3 regions of the Pseudomonas halotolerans genome follow, and region 2 is predicted to be linked to each of the others. Evidence: predicted binding sites of a transcription regulator. Region 2 holds the regulator's gene; each other region holds the start of a gene.
The links. Region 2 encodes sigma-54, which starts transcription at its own class of promoters, with help from an activator protein. Its sites were predicted from a motif close to ANTGGCATNNANNTTGCTNT; they were not measured.
Positions count from the first base shown of each region.

Region 1 (4,816 bases), on a different contig from region 2:
ACAATCACCAGCCAGCAGCTCGGCGTGAAAACCGACAAGCCCTTCTCCGTGACGATGCGCACCCTGCATGGCGGTCGGCAAGAAGGCGTCAGCATCGTCGATATCGACAACGGCACGATGAAGCTCTCGGTCGTCCCGACGCGGGGCATGAACGTGCTGCAGGCCTCGGTCGGTGAAGTGCGTATGGGTTGGGATTCGCCGGTCAAGGAAGTGGTCAATCCGTCTTTCATCGAACTCAACGGCCGCGGTGGGCTGGGCTGGCTCGAAGGTTTCAACGAACTGGTGACCCGCTGTGGCTACGAATGGGTCGGCCATCCCGGCATGGACAACGGCGAGCTGCTGACTCTGCATGGCCGCGCCGCCAACATCCCGGCCAACAGAGTGACGCTGCACATCGATGAAAAGCCGCCTTATGCAATTACTCTGCGGGGCGAGCTGAAGGAGCAAGCCTTCAAGAAGGTCGATTTCTCGGTACAAACCGAACTGCTGACCGAGCCCGGCAGCGTGACCTTCGCGCTCAAGGACACACTGATCAACAATGGCGACTACCCGAAGGAATACCAGGCCCTCTACCACAGCAATTTCAGCACACCGTTCCTGGAACAGGGGGCTCGTTTCGCTGCACCGGTCAAGCAGGTCTCGCCGTTCAACGACAAGGCCAAGGGCGATCTGGCGGATTGGCAAACCTACCGAGGGCCAACCAAGGACTACGACGAAACCGTCTATAACGTTGTGCCTTATGCCGATGCCAAGGGCGACACGCTCACCGTGCTGCACAACAAGGCCGGTAGCCTCGGTGTATCGGTGGGCTTCAACACTGGTACGCTCCCGGTGTTCTCCCTGTGGAAAAACACTGACACCCAAGGTCAGGGTTACGTGACCGGGCTGGAGCCGGGCACCAGTTTCTCCTATAACCGCCGTTACCAGCGTCCCCTGGGCCTGGTGCCCACGATCGGACCAAAGGAGCACAGGCAATTCCAGATCCACTACAGCCTGTTGGCGGATAAAGGTGCCGTGGATAAAGCCCTCAAACGTATCGATGAAATCCAGGGCGCCCAGCAAACCGAGGTACGAAATACGCCGCTGGTGGACCTGAGCAAGCCATGATGCCCATCAGGGCGTGGCGGGCCGGTATTGCAATGCTTCGGCCAAGTGCTCCCGGCTGATTCGATCCACCCGCTCAAGGTCCGCCAGCGTACGGGCGACCTTGAGCAGGCGGTGGGCGGCTCGCAGCGACAGGGTCAGTCGTTCGCAGGCGGTTTCCAGCCAAGTCTCATCGGTTGTGGATAACGTGCAATGCCGACGCAAACCCGGCAGATCCAGGAACGCGTTGGCGCATCCCTGGCGCTGTTGCTGGCGTTCGCGGGCCTCGGCCACTTGCTCGGCAACGGTAGCCGTATCGTCACCGGGTTCGCTTTTCGGGCTCAATGCCGTGGCTTCCCGGGCGACGGTCAGGTGCAGGTCGATGCGGTCCAGTAAGGGCCCGGAGAGTTTGTTGCGGTAGCGCTGCACCATGTCTGGCGTGCAGGAGCATCGGCCGCTGGCCTCGCCAAGGTATCCACAGGGGCAGGGATTCATCGCCGCCACCAGTTGGAAGCGCGCCGGAAAGCGCACCCGGTCACGGGCGCGCGAAACCACAATGTGGCCCGATTCCAGTGGCTCCCTCAAGACCTCAAGAACCTTGCGGTCGAACTCCGGCAGTTCATCGAGAAACAGCACGCCATGGTGGGCGAGGGTGATTTCCCCGGGTTGCGGTTTTGAGCCGCCACCCACCAGCGCCGGGCCGGACGCCGAGTGATGTGGTTGGCGAAACGGGCGCTGTGGCCAATGGCTCAACGGCACGCAACTGGCCACCGACTGGATCGCGGCGACCTCCAGGGCCTCACATTCAGCCAGTGGCGGCAACAATCCCGGTAAACGGCTCGCCAGCAGTGTCTTGCCGGTGCCTGGTGGCCCGCTTAACAACAGGTTATGCGCCCCCGCAGCGGCAATCAGCAATGCGCGCTTGGCCCCGACCTGGCCTTGTACCTCATTCAGGTCGGGATAGGGCTTGCTCGCCGAGAGCAATCCATTGGAAGCATAAGGCTGCACAGGGGTGTGGCCGTTGAAGTGCGCCACCGCTTCGAGCAAATGATCCACGGCGATCACCTTCAGCCCCGACGCCAGGCAGGCTTCCTCGGCATTCGCCCGCGGCACCAGCAGTGTACGCCCGGCCTTGCGCGCGGCCAGCGCCGCGGGCAACACACCGCGCACCGGGCGCACCGCGCCGGACAACGCCAGCTCGCCGAGGCATTCCACATCGTCCAGCATCAGGGTCGGCACTTGTACGCTGGCCGCCAGGATCCCCAGGGCAATCGCCAGGTCGAACCGCCCGCCGTCCTTCGGCAGATCCGCTGGCGCCAGGTTCAGCGTGATGCGACGCGCCGGGAAATTCAGGCCCGAATTGATGATCGCGCTGCGCACCCTGTCCTTGCTTTCCTTCACTGCCGCTTCAGGCAAACCGACCATCGTCAGCGACGGCAAGCCATTGGCCAGATGGACTTCAACGGTAACGGCAGGAGCCTCCACCCCCACTTGGGCGCGGCTATGGACAATGGCGAGCGACATGCAATCGTTCCTTGAGTGAATAAGGGGCCGCGTCCTGCGGCTCTTGAAGGTTAGTCGTGGGGGAGATCCTGGGCGCGGAATTTGAATGAGGGAATTTTGGCAGGATGTTGCGGGGTGTGGCTGAGGCCAGCCTGCATCCACTGTTGGCGAAAAGCCTTACTCGGCGTTAGCGCCAAGCTTGGCTTCCAACTCCGCCACCTTCGCCTCCAGACTCTCCAACCGCGCCCGGGTCCGGGCCAGTACGACCATCTGGCTGTCGAATTCTTCCCGGCTCACCAGGTCCAGCTTGCTGAAGCCGCTTTGCAGCAGTGCCTTGAACTGGCTTTCTATTTCGCTTTTGGGCAGTGGCGTGTCGCCGCTCAAAAGGCGGGAGGCATGGCCGCTCAGGGCGTCGAGGAGGTCTTTGGGCGCAAGCATGGCAGGTGTCCTGAAAACGATGAGGGCAGTGTATCACGCAGCGTCTATATTCAATTGGCGAGCAAGGAGTGCACGCTTTTCGCGCACTGGACCGGGCATCGTCGCACTGTTGTTGTGCGTAATGTTCCGGTTCGGGGTGCGGCGCAAGCCGGCACAGTGGATAAGAGGCTGAAATCAGAAGGTTTGGGCACAGATGGCAAGGTTTCTGCTTAGTGGCTGATGACCCATGCACTGATGCAGTCGCTGTGACGAATGCAGTGCAGCCGACGAGGCGGGGAGCTTCGTCAGAGTGGTTAGCTGGCACCGGTCGGGCAACTTGGGCCGACGATGCGTTACAAAGCCAGGCACTGCGCTTAGACTTGAGTCGGGTTTGTTTTCCTGGGGCAAGTCCACCAATTCGGGAGAAAGTTTCATGAAGCTAGTCACTGCCATCATCAAGCCGTTCAAGTTGGACGACGTGCGCGAGTCGCTGTCCGAAATCGGCGTGCAGGGCATTACCGTTACTGAGGTCAAAGGCTTCGGTCGGCAGAAAGGTCATACCGAGCTGTATCGCGGCGCGGAATACGTGGTTGATTTCCTGCCCAAGGTGAAGATCGATGTCGCCATTGACGACAAGGATCTGGACCGGGTTATCGAAGCGATCACCAAAGCCGCCAACACCGGCAAGATCGGTGACGGCAAGATCTTTGTGGTCAATCTGGAACAGGCTATTCGCATCCGTACCGGCGAAACCGATACCGACGCTATCTAAGCCGCCAAACCCAACGCCCCAGGAGAAAACAATATGACTCTGCGTAAATTCGCAGGGCTAGGAGCCCTGTTGTCCTTCGTAACGCCTGGCCTGGCCATGGCAGAAGAAGCGGCAGCCCCAGTCCTGAACTCCGGCGACACAGCCTGGATGCTCACTGCCACCATTCTTGTACTGTTCATGACCATTCCCGGCCTGGCGCTGTTCTACGGCGGTATGGTTCGGTCGAAAAACATTCTGTCGGTGATGATGCAATGCTTTGCCATCACCGGCCTGATCAGCATCCTGTGGGTCATTTATGGCTACAGCATCGCGTTCGACACCACGGGAATGGAGCAGGGCGTCGTCAACTTCAATTCGTTCGTCGGCGGTCTGAACAAGGCATTCCTGGCGGGCCTCACCCCCGCTAGCCTGACGGGCCTGTTCCCTGAAGCGGTGTTCATCACCTTCCAGATGACGTTCGCCATCATCACTCCGGCCCTGATCGTTGGTGCCTTTGCCGAGCGGATGAAGTTTTCCGCGATGCTGATCTTCATGGGCGTGTGGTTCACCCTGGTTTATGCACCGATTGCGCACATGGTCTGGTCCGGCAACGGCGGCCTGATGTGGGACTGGGGCGTGCTGGACTTCGCTGGCGGCACCGTGGTGCATATCAATGCCGGTATTGCTGGCCTGGTGGCGTGCCTGGTACTGGGCAAGCGCAAAGGCTTCCCGACTACGCCGATGGCGCCGCATAACCTGGGTTACACCTTGATGGGCGCGGCCATGCTGTGGGTAGGCTGGTTCGGCTTCAACGCCGGTTCCGCCATCGCGGCCAACGGCACCGCCGGTATGGCAATGCTGGTGACCCAGATTGCAACCGCTGCTGCGGCGTTGGGCTGGATGTTCGCCGAGTGGATCACCCACGGTAAGCCAAGCGCACTGGGCATTGCCTCGGGTGTGGTGGCGGGTCTGGTTGCGATTACGCCGGCTGCCGGCACCGTGGGCCCGATGGGCGCCCTGGTCATCGGCTTGGCGGCGGGCGTGGTGTGCTTCTTCTGCGCC
Region 1 covers NZ_JBCNTJ010000007.1:50,739-55,554, forward strand. Annotated here, with positions in the region: gene AAIS01_RS11620 (aldose 1-epimerase family protein) at 1-1,107, shown strand, start outside; gene AAIS01_RS11625 (YifB family Mg chelatase-like AAA ATPase) at 1,114-2,607, opposite strand; gene AAIS01_RS11630 (accessory factor UbiK family protein) at 2,764-3,024, opposite strand; gene glnK (P-II family nitrogen regulator) at 3,437-3,775, shown strand; gene AAIS01_RS11640 (ammonium transporter) at 3,809-4,816, shown strand, end outside.
Region 1: glnK (P-II family nitrogen regulator) is a predicted target of sigma-54. The motif match lies at 3,217-3,236, and genes of this name have one in related genera.

Region 2 (4,816 bases):
GCCAGTCTTCGCGCTGTTGTGCGCCTGGCTGGTGAGCTTGGCTGAGATGTTATTGCCCCTGGGGTTGGCGCTTGCGGCCGGGGCGATGCTGCTGGTGGTCACCCATGAGGTGATTCCCGAGTCACGCCGTCATGGCTACGACAAACTGGCGAGCCTGGGATTGCTGGTGGGGTTTTGTCTGATGATGGTGATGGACACGGCCTTGGCGTGACGCAATGCCTACGTGGCGAGGGGAGCAGGGGTTACTCGCCTTCGTCAAAGTAGTTGTTGATCAGCGCCGCCAGCGCATCCATCGCCTCCTGCTCCTGTTCACCTTCGGTTCGCAGATGGATTTTGGTGCCTTGGCCGGCGGCCAGCATCATCATCGCCATGATGCTTTTGCCGTTGACCATCTTCTCAGGATCACGGCCCACGCTGATCTCACAAGGAAACTGACCGGCCACACCGACGAACTTGGCTGACGCGCGGGCATGCAAGCCCAGCTTGTTGATGATTTCAATTTCCAGAGCAGGCATCGCGATGTGAATCCTTTAGCTGAGGTCGCGGTGGCGAACCTGGACGTTCTTCAGGGACTGTTGCAGGAGCTGACCCAAACGTTCGGTCAGGTAGACGGAGCGGTGATGGCCACCGGTGCAGCCAATGGCAATCGTGACATAGGCGCGGTTGCTCGCGGCAAAGCGCGGCAGCCATTTGAGCAGGTAGCTGGAGATGTCCTGGTACATTTCCTCGACATCCGGCTGGGCGGCCAGGTAGTCGATCACCGGCTGGTCGAGCCCCGATTGTTCGCGCAGTTCCGGTTTCCAATAAGGATTGGGCAGGCAGCGCACATCGAACACCAGGTCGGCGTCTACCGGCATTCCGCGCTTGAAACCGAACGATTCCACCAGAAACGCCGTACCCGGTTCCGGCTGGTTCAGCAGGCGTAACTTGATGGTGTCGCGCAGTTGATACAGGTTCAGGTGGGTGGTGTTGACCTTCAGGTCCGCCAGGTCGGCGATCGGCCCCAGCAGTTGGCTCTCGTCATGGATGGCTTCGGCCAGGGAGCGGCTTGCGTTGCTCAGGGGGTGACGCCGACGGGTTTCGGAGAAGCGCTTGAGCAGCGTTTCCTCGTCGGCATCCAGATACAGCACGTCGCACTGGATATGCCGATTGCGCACTTCCGCCAGCAGTTCCGGGAACCGCGACAGGTGGCTCGGCAGATTACGTGCGTCGATGGAGACCGCCACCAGCGGTTGCGCCAGTTCGGTATGGATCAGGGCGCGCTCGGCCAGTTCCGGCAGCAGGCCGGCCGGCAGGTTGTCGATGCAGTAGTAGCCGCTGTCCTCAAGCACGTTTAGCGCCGTGCTTTTACCGGAGCCGGAGCGTCCGCTGACAATGATCATGCGCATGTTTAATGACCGTTCTGCTCGTCCAGGACAACCTGATACAAGGCTTGGTTGCTCGGCGCGCTGCGCAATTTCTCGCGCACTTCCTTGCGGTCCAGCATGCTGGCGATCTGGCGCAGCAGCTCAAGGTGCGCATCGGTCGCCGCTTCCGGTACCAGCAGTACAAACAGCAGGTCGACCGGTTCGCCGTCGATGGCATCGAAATCTATGGGGGCTTCAAGGTGCAGCAGCGCACTGATCGGCGCTGTACAGGCCTTGAGGCGGCAATGAGGAATGGCGATACCGTTGCCAAAGCCGGTGGAGCCCAGTTTTTCACGGGCAAACAGGGCCTCGAAGACGTCCTGCATTTCCAGACCCGGGACCTCGCGGTGGATCAGGTTGGCAATTTGTTCGAGGGCTTTCTTTTTGCTGCCACCCGGCACGTTCACCTGGGAACGGCCGGGGGTCAGGATGGATTCTAGTCGGATCATGGATTAGGGGGGTTAACGACCGGTCGCGCCCTGGAGGAGGCTCTGGGTCTTTTCCTTATGCTTTTTGAGTTGGCGATCCAGCTTGTCGGTCAGCAGGTCGATGGCGGCATACATGTCTTCATGCGCAGCGTTGGCAACCACTTCTCCGCCGGGGATATGCAACGTGGCTTCGATTTTCTGCAGCAGCTTTTCGACGTTCATCGTGACTTGCACGTTGGTGATCTTGTCGAAATGCCTCTCCAATCGTTCGAGTTTTTCGCCGATGTATTCGCGCAGAGGTTCGGTCACTTCCAGTTGGTGTCCACTGATGTTGACTTGCATACAGCTTCTCCTTCGTTGCCAGTGCATAAAGCGGCAGGCAGAAATGCCTGCCACTGGAACGCTGTGGCGTGGCCTGTTACATCAACCGCTTGCGTTCGCTCGAAGGTGCGATCCCGAGGGATTCGCGGTATTTGGCGACGGTACGGCGGGCCACCTGAATGCCTTGTGCCTCCAGTAAACCAGCGATCTTGCTGTCACTCAACGGCTTTTTCTGATTTTCCGCAGCCACCAGTTTTTTGATGATCGCACGGATGGCTGTGGACGAGCATTCACCGCCTTCGGAGGTGCTGACGTGGCTGGAGAAAAAGTATTTCAGCTCATAGATGCCCCGGGGGGTATGCATGAATTTCTGGGTGGTCACCCGCGAAATGGTCGACTCGTGCATGCCCACTGCCTCGGCAATGTCGTGCAGGACCAACGGTTTCATCGCTTCGTCGCCGTACTCCAGGAAGCCGCGCTGATGTTCGACGATCTGGGTGGCTACTTTCATCAGGGTTTCGTTGCGGCTTTGCAGGCTCTTGATGAACCAGCGCGCTTCCTGCAACTGGTTGCGCATGAAGGTGTTGTCAGCACTGGTGTCGGCACGTTTTACGAAGCCGGCGTACTGGGCGTTGACCCGCAACTTGGGCATCGAATCCTGGTTCAGTTCCACCAGCCAGCGGTCGTTGTGCTTGCGCACGATGACGTCGGGAACCACGTATTCGGGTTCGGTGGACTCGATCTGCGAGCCCGGGCGCGGGTTGAGGCTCTGGACCAGTTCGATCACCTGGCGCAGTTCATCTTCCTTGAGCTTCATGCGACGCATCAACTGGCTGTAGTCGCGACCGCCCAGCAAGTCGATGTAATCGGTGACCAGGCGCTTGGCTTCGGCCAGCCAAGGTGTCTTGGCGGGCAACTGGCGCAGTTGCAGCAACAGGCACTCGCCCAGGTTGCGGGCGCCGATGCCGGCCGGTTCGAACTGCTGAATGCGGTGCAGGACGGCTTCGATCTCATCCAGCTCGATGTCCAGTTCCGGGTCGAAAGCTTCGAGAATTTCTTCGAGCGTCTCGTCCAGGTAGCCCTGATTGTTGATGCAGTCGATCAGGGTCACGGCAATCAGACGATCGGTGTCGGACATCGGTGCCAGGTTCAGTTGCCACAGCAAGTGGCTCTGCAGGCTTTCGCCGGTGGAGGTGCGGGTAGTGAAGTCCCACTCGTCGTCATCGCTGCTGGGCAGGCTGCTGGCGCTGGTCTGGTAGACGTCTTCCCAGGCTGTATCCACGGGCAGGTCGTTAGGGATGCGTTCATTCCATTCGCCATCCTCGAGGTTGTCCACCGTCGGGGCGGTTTCCTGGTAGGACGGTTCCGGGATTTCGGTGTTGGTCTTTTGCTCGACGTTATCGGCCAGCGGATCGGTGTTGTCGAAGTCGTCGCCTTCTTCCTGGCGTTCGAGCATCGGATTGGACTCCAGGGCCTCCTGGATTTCCTGTTGCAGGTCCAGGGTCGACAATTGGAGCAGGCGGATGGCCTGTTGCAGCTGCGGTGTCATCGTCAGCTGCTGGCCCATTCTCAAGACTAGCGATGGTTTCATGGCTGGGGCTTAACACCTTATTCGCCGGCGCACATGCGCCATCCACTACAGGGCGCCGAAGCGCCAAACTTAAGCAAATTATATGCCTGAAACTGAAGTGTTTGCCTAGGGCGCCGCGTAATAAAATTAGCGACGCCGGGGCGATTGACCAGACACTTTTCGCTTACAGGCGGAATTCATGGCCCAAATACACTTCCTTGACCAGTTCATTGGCCAGGATGGTCGCGGAGTCGCCTTCGGCGATCAACTGGCCGTCATTGACGATATAGGCGGTTTCACAGATATCCAGCGTCTCGCGTACGTTATGGTCGGTGATCAATACGCCGATGCCCTTGGCCTTGAGGTGGTGGATGATCTGCTTGATATCGCCCACCGAAATCGGGTCCACGCCGGCGAATGGTTCGTCCAGCAGGATGAATTTCGGTGCGGTGGCCAGGGCGCGAGCGATTTCCACGCGGCGCCGTTCGCCACCGGACAGACTCATGCCCAGGTTGTCGCGGATGTGGCTGATGTGGAATTCCTGCAGCAGGCTTTCCAACTCCTGGCGCCGGCCGGCCTTGTCGAGTTCCTTGCGGGTCTCGAGGATCGCCATGATGTTGTCGGCAACCGACAGTTTGCGGAAGATCGATGCTTCTTGCGGCAGATAGCCGATACCGGCCTTCGCCCGGCCATGCATTGGCTGGTGGCTGACATCCAGGTCGTCGATCAGGACGCGGCCCTGATCGGCCTGGACCAGGCCGACGATCATGTAGAAACAGGTGGTCTTGCCTGCACCGTTGGGGCCGAGCAGGCCGACGATCTGGCCGCTGTCGATGGACAGGCTGACATCACGCACGACTTGACGGCTCTTGTAGCTCTTGGCCAGGTGCTGAGCTTTCAGAGTTGCCATTACTGGGCCTTCTGCTCGTCGGTTTTCTTTTTCGGCTGGATGACCATGTCGATCCGTGGACGCTGCTCGGTGACCTTGCTGCCAGTGGCACGACCGGCGCTGGCCAGCTTTTTGTTCGTGTCGTAGACGATTTTCTCGCCCTGGGTGGTGTTGCCGTCCTTGTCGATGACCTTGGCGCGAT
Region 2 covers NZ_JBCNTJ010000013.1:91,378-96,193, forward strand. Annotated here, with positions in the region: gene AAIS01_RS17845 (ZIP family metal transporter) at 1-211, shown strand, start outside; gene AAIS01_RS17850 (HPr family phosphocarrier protein) at 243-515, opposite strand; gene rapZ (RNase adapter RapZ) at 531-1,388, opposite strand; gene ptsN (PTS IIA-like nitrogen regulatory protein PtsN) at 1,391-1,855, opposite strand; gene hpf (ribosome hibernation-promoting factor, HPF/YfiA family) at 1,868-2,176, opposite strand; gene AAIS01_RS17870 (RNA polymerase factor sigma-54) at 2,253-3,746, opposite strand; gene lptB (LPS export ABC transporter ATP-binding protein) at 3,910-4,635, opposite strand; gene lptA (lipopolysaccharide transport periplasmic protein LptA) at 4,635-4,816, opposite strand, start outside.

Region 3 (4,816 bases), on a different contig from region 2:
GTCGGCGTCGGTGTATTTGTAGATCTGTGCGGCGGCTGGCAGCGACAACAGCAGCAACAGCATTCCTGGAAAGCCACGACCCATAAAATCAACCGAAAACCAAAAGTGTTGGATTGCAGCATAGGTCAGGGGAGGCGGTTGGCCCAAGTTGTTGCACGCAATCCTCTGTGGGAGCGGTGTGCATAGCCTCCGGGTGCGACACTGGCCCCCTGTGGGAGCGGGCTTGCTCGCGAAAGCGGTTTGTCGGCCACTGAGATATTGGCTGTGCCGGCCTCTTCGCGAGCAAGCCCGCTCCCACAGGGGAGGTGTGTGGGCTCAGGTTTTTTTGGGCACGCACAGCTCTGCGGTCGCCCGAACCAGCGCCATTTGCCGCAACGGGTCGTTACTGAGGGTATGGGTGGCCTGGGCCAGCCATTGTGGGCATTGCGGGTCGGTGCGGTAGGGGCTGAAGTCGGCCAGTTGTTGCAGCAGGCGTTTTTGCAGTTGATCCAGTTGCGGGCGGATCTGCCCAACCAGGTCCGGGCGCGGCGCGTCCGGGGCTTTGCCTTGCAGTTGCCAGTCGGACAGATGCGCGTATTGCACCAGTTTGTTGGCTTCTATTTGTGCACCGAAAAACGCCTCTACCGCTTCACTGCTCAGTTTGTAAGCCGGTGCCTGGGCGACGGCGGCGGCGATCACCTCGCGTTCGCGCTGGCGGTCTTCGACCGGTTTGCGGCTGTCCCACTTGCTCAAGGCGACTTGGTCGGCAATGGCCAGGCGCTCGCCTATGGTGCCCAGCAGTGGGGCGAGGGCGGTGGGTGCGGTGGCGGCCTGGGCGGCGGAGCCCAACAACGCGGCAGACAGCGCAAGGCAGAGTGAAAGGCGGGAAGTCATGGGTGATCTCGTCGTCGAATAGTGGAGGGCGCAGATAATCATGCACGTAACCTGCGCCCATAAAAAAGGCCTCCCGAAGGAGGCCTCTTTTTTATTCACGCCGCATGGGGCGACGCTACCGGATCAGCAGCTGTAGTACAGCTCATATTCCAGTGGGTGTACGAAGGTGCGAACCTTGATTTCTTCTTCGCTTTTCAGTGCGATGTAAGCGTCGATGAAGTCATCGCTGAATACGCCGCCCTTGGTCAGGAACGCACGGCCCTTGTCCAGCTCTTCCAGGGCTTCTTTCAGGCTGCCACACACCTGTGGAATTTCCTTGGCCTCTTCAGGCGGCAGGTCATACAGGTTTTTGTCGGCGGCATCGCCAGGGTGGATCTTGTTCTGGATACCGTCCAGACCGGCCATCATCAGTGCCGCGAAGGCCAGGTACGGGTTGGCAGCCGGGTCCGGGAAACGGGCTTCGATACGGCGAGCCTTAGGGCTGTTGACGTAAGGAATACGGATCGAGGCGGAACGGTTGCGAGCCGAGTAGGCCAGCATCACTGGCGCTTCAAAGCCTGGTACCAGACGCTTGTAGGAGTTGGTCGACGGGTTGGTGAAGCCGTTCAGGGCCTTACCGTGCTTGATGATACCGCCGATGAAGTACAGGGCGGTGTCCGACAGGCCGGCATAACCTTCGCCTGCGAAAGTGTTCTTGCCGTCTTTGGAGATCGACATGTGCACGTGCATGCCCGAACCGTTGTCGCCGTACAGAGGCTTAGGCATGAAGGTCGCGGTGCGGCCGTAGGCGTCAGCAACGTTGTGTACGCAGTACTTCAGGGTCTGTACTTCGTCAGCCTTCTTGACCAGCGTGTTGAATTTCACGCCGATTTCGTTCTGGCCGGCAGTCGCCACTTCGTGGTGGTGAACTTCGACGGTCTGGCCCATCTCTTCCAGTGCGTTGCACATGGAGGTACGGATTTCGTGGTCGTGGTCGAACGGTGGAACCGGGAAGTAGCCGCCTTTGATGCTTGGACGGTGGCCTTTGTTGCCGCCTTCCACGTCCTGGTCGGACATCCACGAGCCTTGCTCGGAGAAGATCTTGAACATGGAGCCGGAGATGTCGGACTTGAACTTGACCGAGTCGAAGATGAAGAACTCAGGCTCAGGGCCGAAGAAAGCGGTGTCGCCGATACCGGTGGACTTCAGGTATTCCTCGGCGCGGTGGGCGATGGCGCGTGGGTCGCGGTCATAGCCTTGCATGGTCGACGGCTCGATGATGTCGCAGACCAGAATCAGGGTCGGCTCTTCGGTGAACGGGTCCAGGACAGCCGTTTCGTCGTCCGGCATCAGGATCATGTCGGAGGCTTCGATGCCTTTCCAGCCAGAAATGGAGGAGCCGTCGAACATCTTCCCGATTTCAAAGAATTCGTCGTCCAGCGCATCACGGGCCGGCATGGTCACGTGATGTTGAGTGCCTTTGGTGTCAGTGAAGCGCAGATCAATCCACTTGACGTCATGATCTTTGATGAGTTGAACCGACTTCGACATATGTCCTCCGGGTGGCTTCGGGCGGGTAATGGTGTGCCCTTAGATATGGGTGATGCCGGCGCGAATACTCTGCCAAGGCAACCTGCCTCACAAGGGAGCAATTTGCATGCCAGTGCCCCAGCATGGGTTTTTTGCACCAAATCCACGCTTTTAAAGCCTTGGAACCCAGATTGTCGAACAATTGCGCACTGCAATGTGGCGTGACTTGTGGGTCGTGACCTGTTTTGGTGCGCGGAAAATGGAGTGCAGATTAACTGGTTAAACCTTGAGCAATTTCCGCTATAATCCGCGCCCCCCTTTTTCGGCTGGCCGTTCGCGCGCTGTTTTCATGAAACTAATCGTAAAAGTCTTCCCCGAGATCACCATCAAGAGCCGCCCGGTACGGATGCGTTTCATCCGCCAGTTGGCCAAGAACATCCGTGCCGTGCTCCGCGATCTGGACCCGGCTGTGGTGGTGAACGGCGTGTGGGACAACCTCGAGCTGGAAACCCGCGTCAGCGAACCCAAGATCCTCAAGGAAATGACCGAGCGCCTGAGCTGCATGCCGGGCATCGCGCATTTCCTGCAGGTCGACGAATACCCGCTGGGGGATTTCGACGACATCCTCGCCAAGTGCAAGCTGCATTATGGCGATGCCCTGGCCGGCAAGATTTTCTCGGTGCGCTGCAAGCGCGCCGGCAAACACCCGTTCAGCTCGATGGACGTGGAGAGATACGTCGGCAGCCAGTTGCGCAAGCAGTGTGGCGCCGCCGGAATTTCATTGAAAGACCCGCAAATTGAAGTGCGCATCGAAATTCGCGACCAACGGTTGTTCGTGATCCACAGTCAGCACGACAGCATTGGCGGGTATCCGCTGGGTTCGCTGGAGCAGACCCTGGTGCTGATGTCCGGCGGTTTCGATTCCACGGTCGCGGCCTACCAGATCATGCGTCGCGGGCTGATGAGCCATTTCTGCTTCTTCAATCTCGGCGGGCGCGCCCATGAACTGGGCGTAATGGAAGTGGCGCACTTCATCTGGAAGAAGTATGGCAGCTCGCAACGCGTGTTATTTGTGAGCGTACCGTTCGAGGAAGTCCTGGGCGAGATTCTCGGCAAAGTCGATAACAGTCATATGGGCGTCATTTTGAAGCGTATGATGTTGCGTGCCGCGTCCAGCATCGCCGATCGGTTGCACATCGATGCGCTGGTCACCGGCGAGGCGATCTCCCAGGTGTCGAGCCAGACGCTGCCGAACCTGTCAGTGATCGACTGCGTGACCGAAAAACTGGTACTGCGCCCGCTGATCGCCAGCCACAAGCAGGACATCATCGACACGGCCAACGCGATCGGCACCGCCGATTTTGCCCGGCACATGCCGGAATACTGCGGGGTCATCTCGGTCAATCCGAAGACGGCGGCCAAGCGCGGGCGTGTGGAGCATGAAGAGAAAGAATTCGACATGGCGGTGCTCGAGCGTGCGCTCGAAAACGCCAGGCTGGTGCCAATCGATCGGGTGATCGACGAATTGGGCCAGGACATACAGATTGAAGAAGTCGGCGAAGCGCTGGCCGGTCAGATCATCATCGACATCCGTCACCCGGACGACGCTGAAGACGACCCGCTGAGTGTCGCCGGTATCGAGGTACAAACGATGCCGTTCTATGCAGTGAACGCGCGTTTCAAGGAACTGGACCCTACTCGCCAGTACCTGTTGTATTGCGACAAAGGCGTGATGAGTCGCCTGCATGCCCACCATTTGCTCAGTGAGGGGCATGCCAATGTGCGCGTTTATCGACCGAGCTAAGTGCCCGGGGCTGTTTGCCTGTGGCCTGCGTCACCGGCCCCCCGACGCCGCCGACAGGCTGTAACGGCTTTGTCGGACTCAACGTAAATCGCTGCCACGACCTGTCAGCACACCGAATCCTCTGATCGAGATACACAAGTGATCGAAAATCTACGCAACATCGCCATCATTGCTCACGTTGACCATGGTAAGACCACCCTGGTAGACAAACTCTTGCGTCAATCCGGCACCCTGGAGCGCAACGAGCTCAACGACGAGCGCGTGATGGACTCCAACGACCAGGAAAAAGAGCGCGGTATTACCATCCTGGCGAAAAACACCGCCATCAACTGGAATGGCTACCACATCAACATCGTGGACACCCCGGGCCACGCCGACTTCGGTGGTGAAGTAGAGCGCGTAATGTCGATGGTCGACTCCGTGCTGCTGCTGGTCGATGCCCAGGACGGCCCTATGCCGCAAACCCGTTTCGTGACCAAGAAGGCGTTCGAAGCCGGCCTGCGTCCGATCGTGGTCATCAACAAGGTTGACCGTCCAGGCGCGCGTCCGGACTGGGTTCTGGACCAGATTTTCGACCTGTTCGACAACCTCGGCGCCACCGAAGAACAGCTGGACTTCAAAGTCGTCTAC
Region 3 covers NZ_JBCNTJ010000006.1:291,713-296,528, reverse strand. Annotated here, with positions in the region: gene AAIS01_RS11365 (DUF4124 domain-containing protein) at 1-84, opposite strand, end outside; gene AAIS01_RS11360 (chorismate mutase) at 316-873, opposite strand; gene glnA (type I glutamate--ammonia ligase) at 997-2,403, opposite strand; gene thiI (tRNA uracil 4-sulfurtransferase ThiI) at 2,732-4,186, shown strand; gene typA (translational GTPase TypA) at 4,325-4,816, shown strand, end outside.
Region 3: glnA (type I glutamate--ammonia ligase) is a predicted target of sigma-54. The motif match lies at 2,498-2,517, and genes of this name have one in related genera.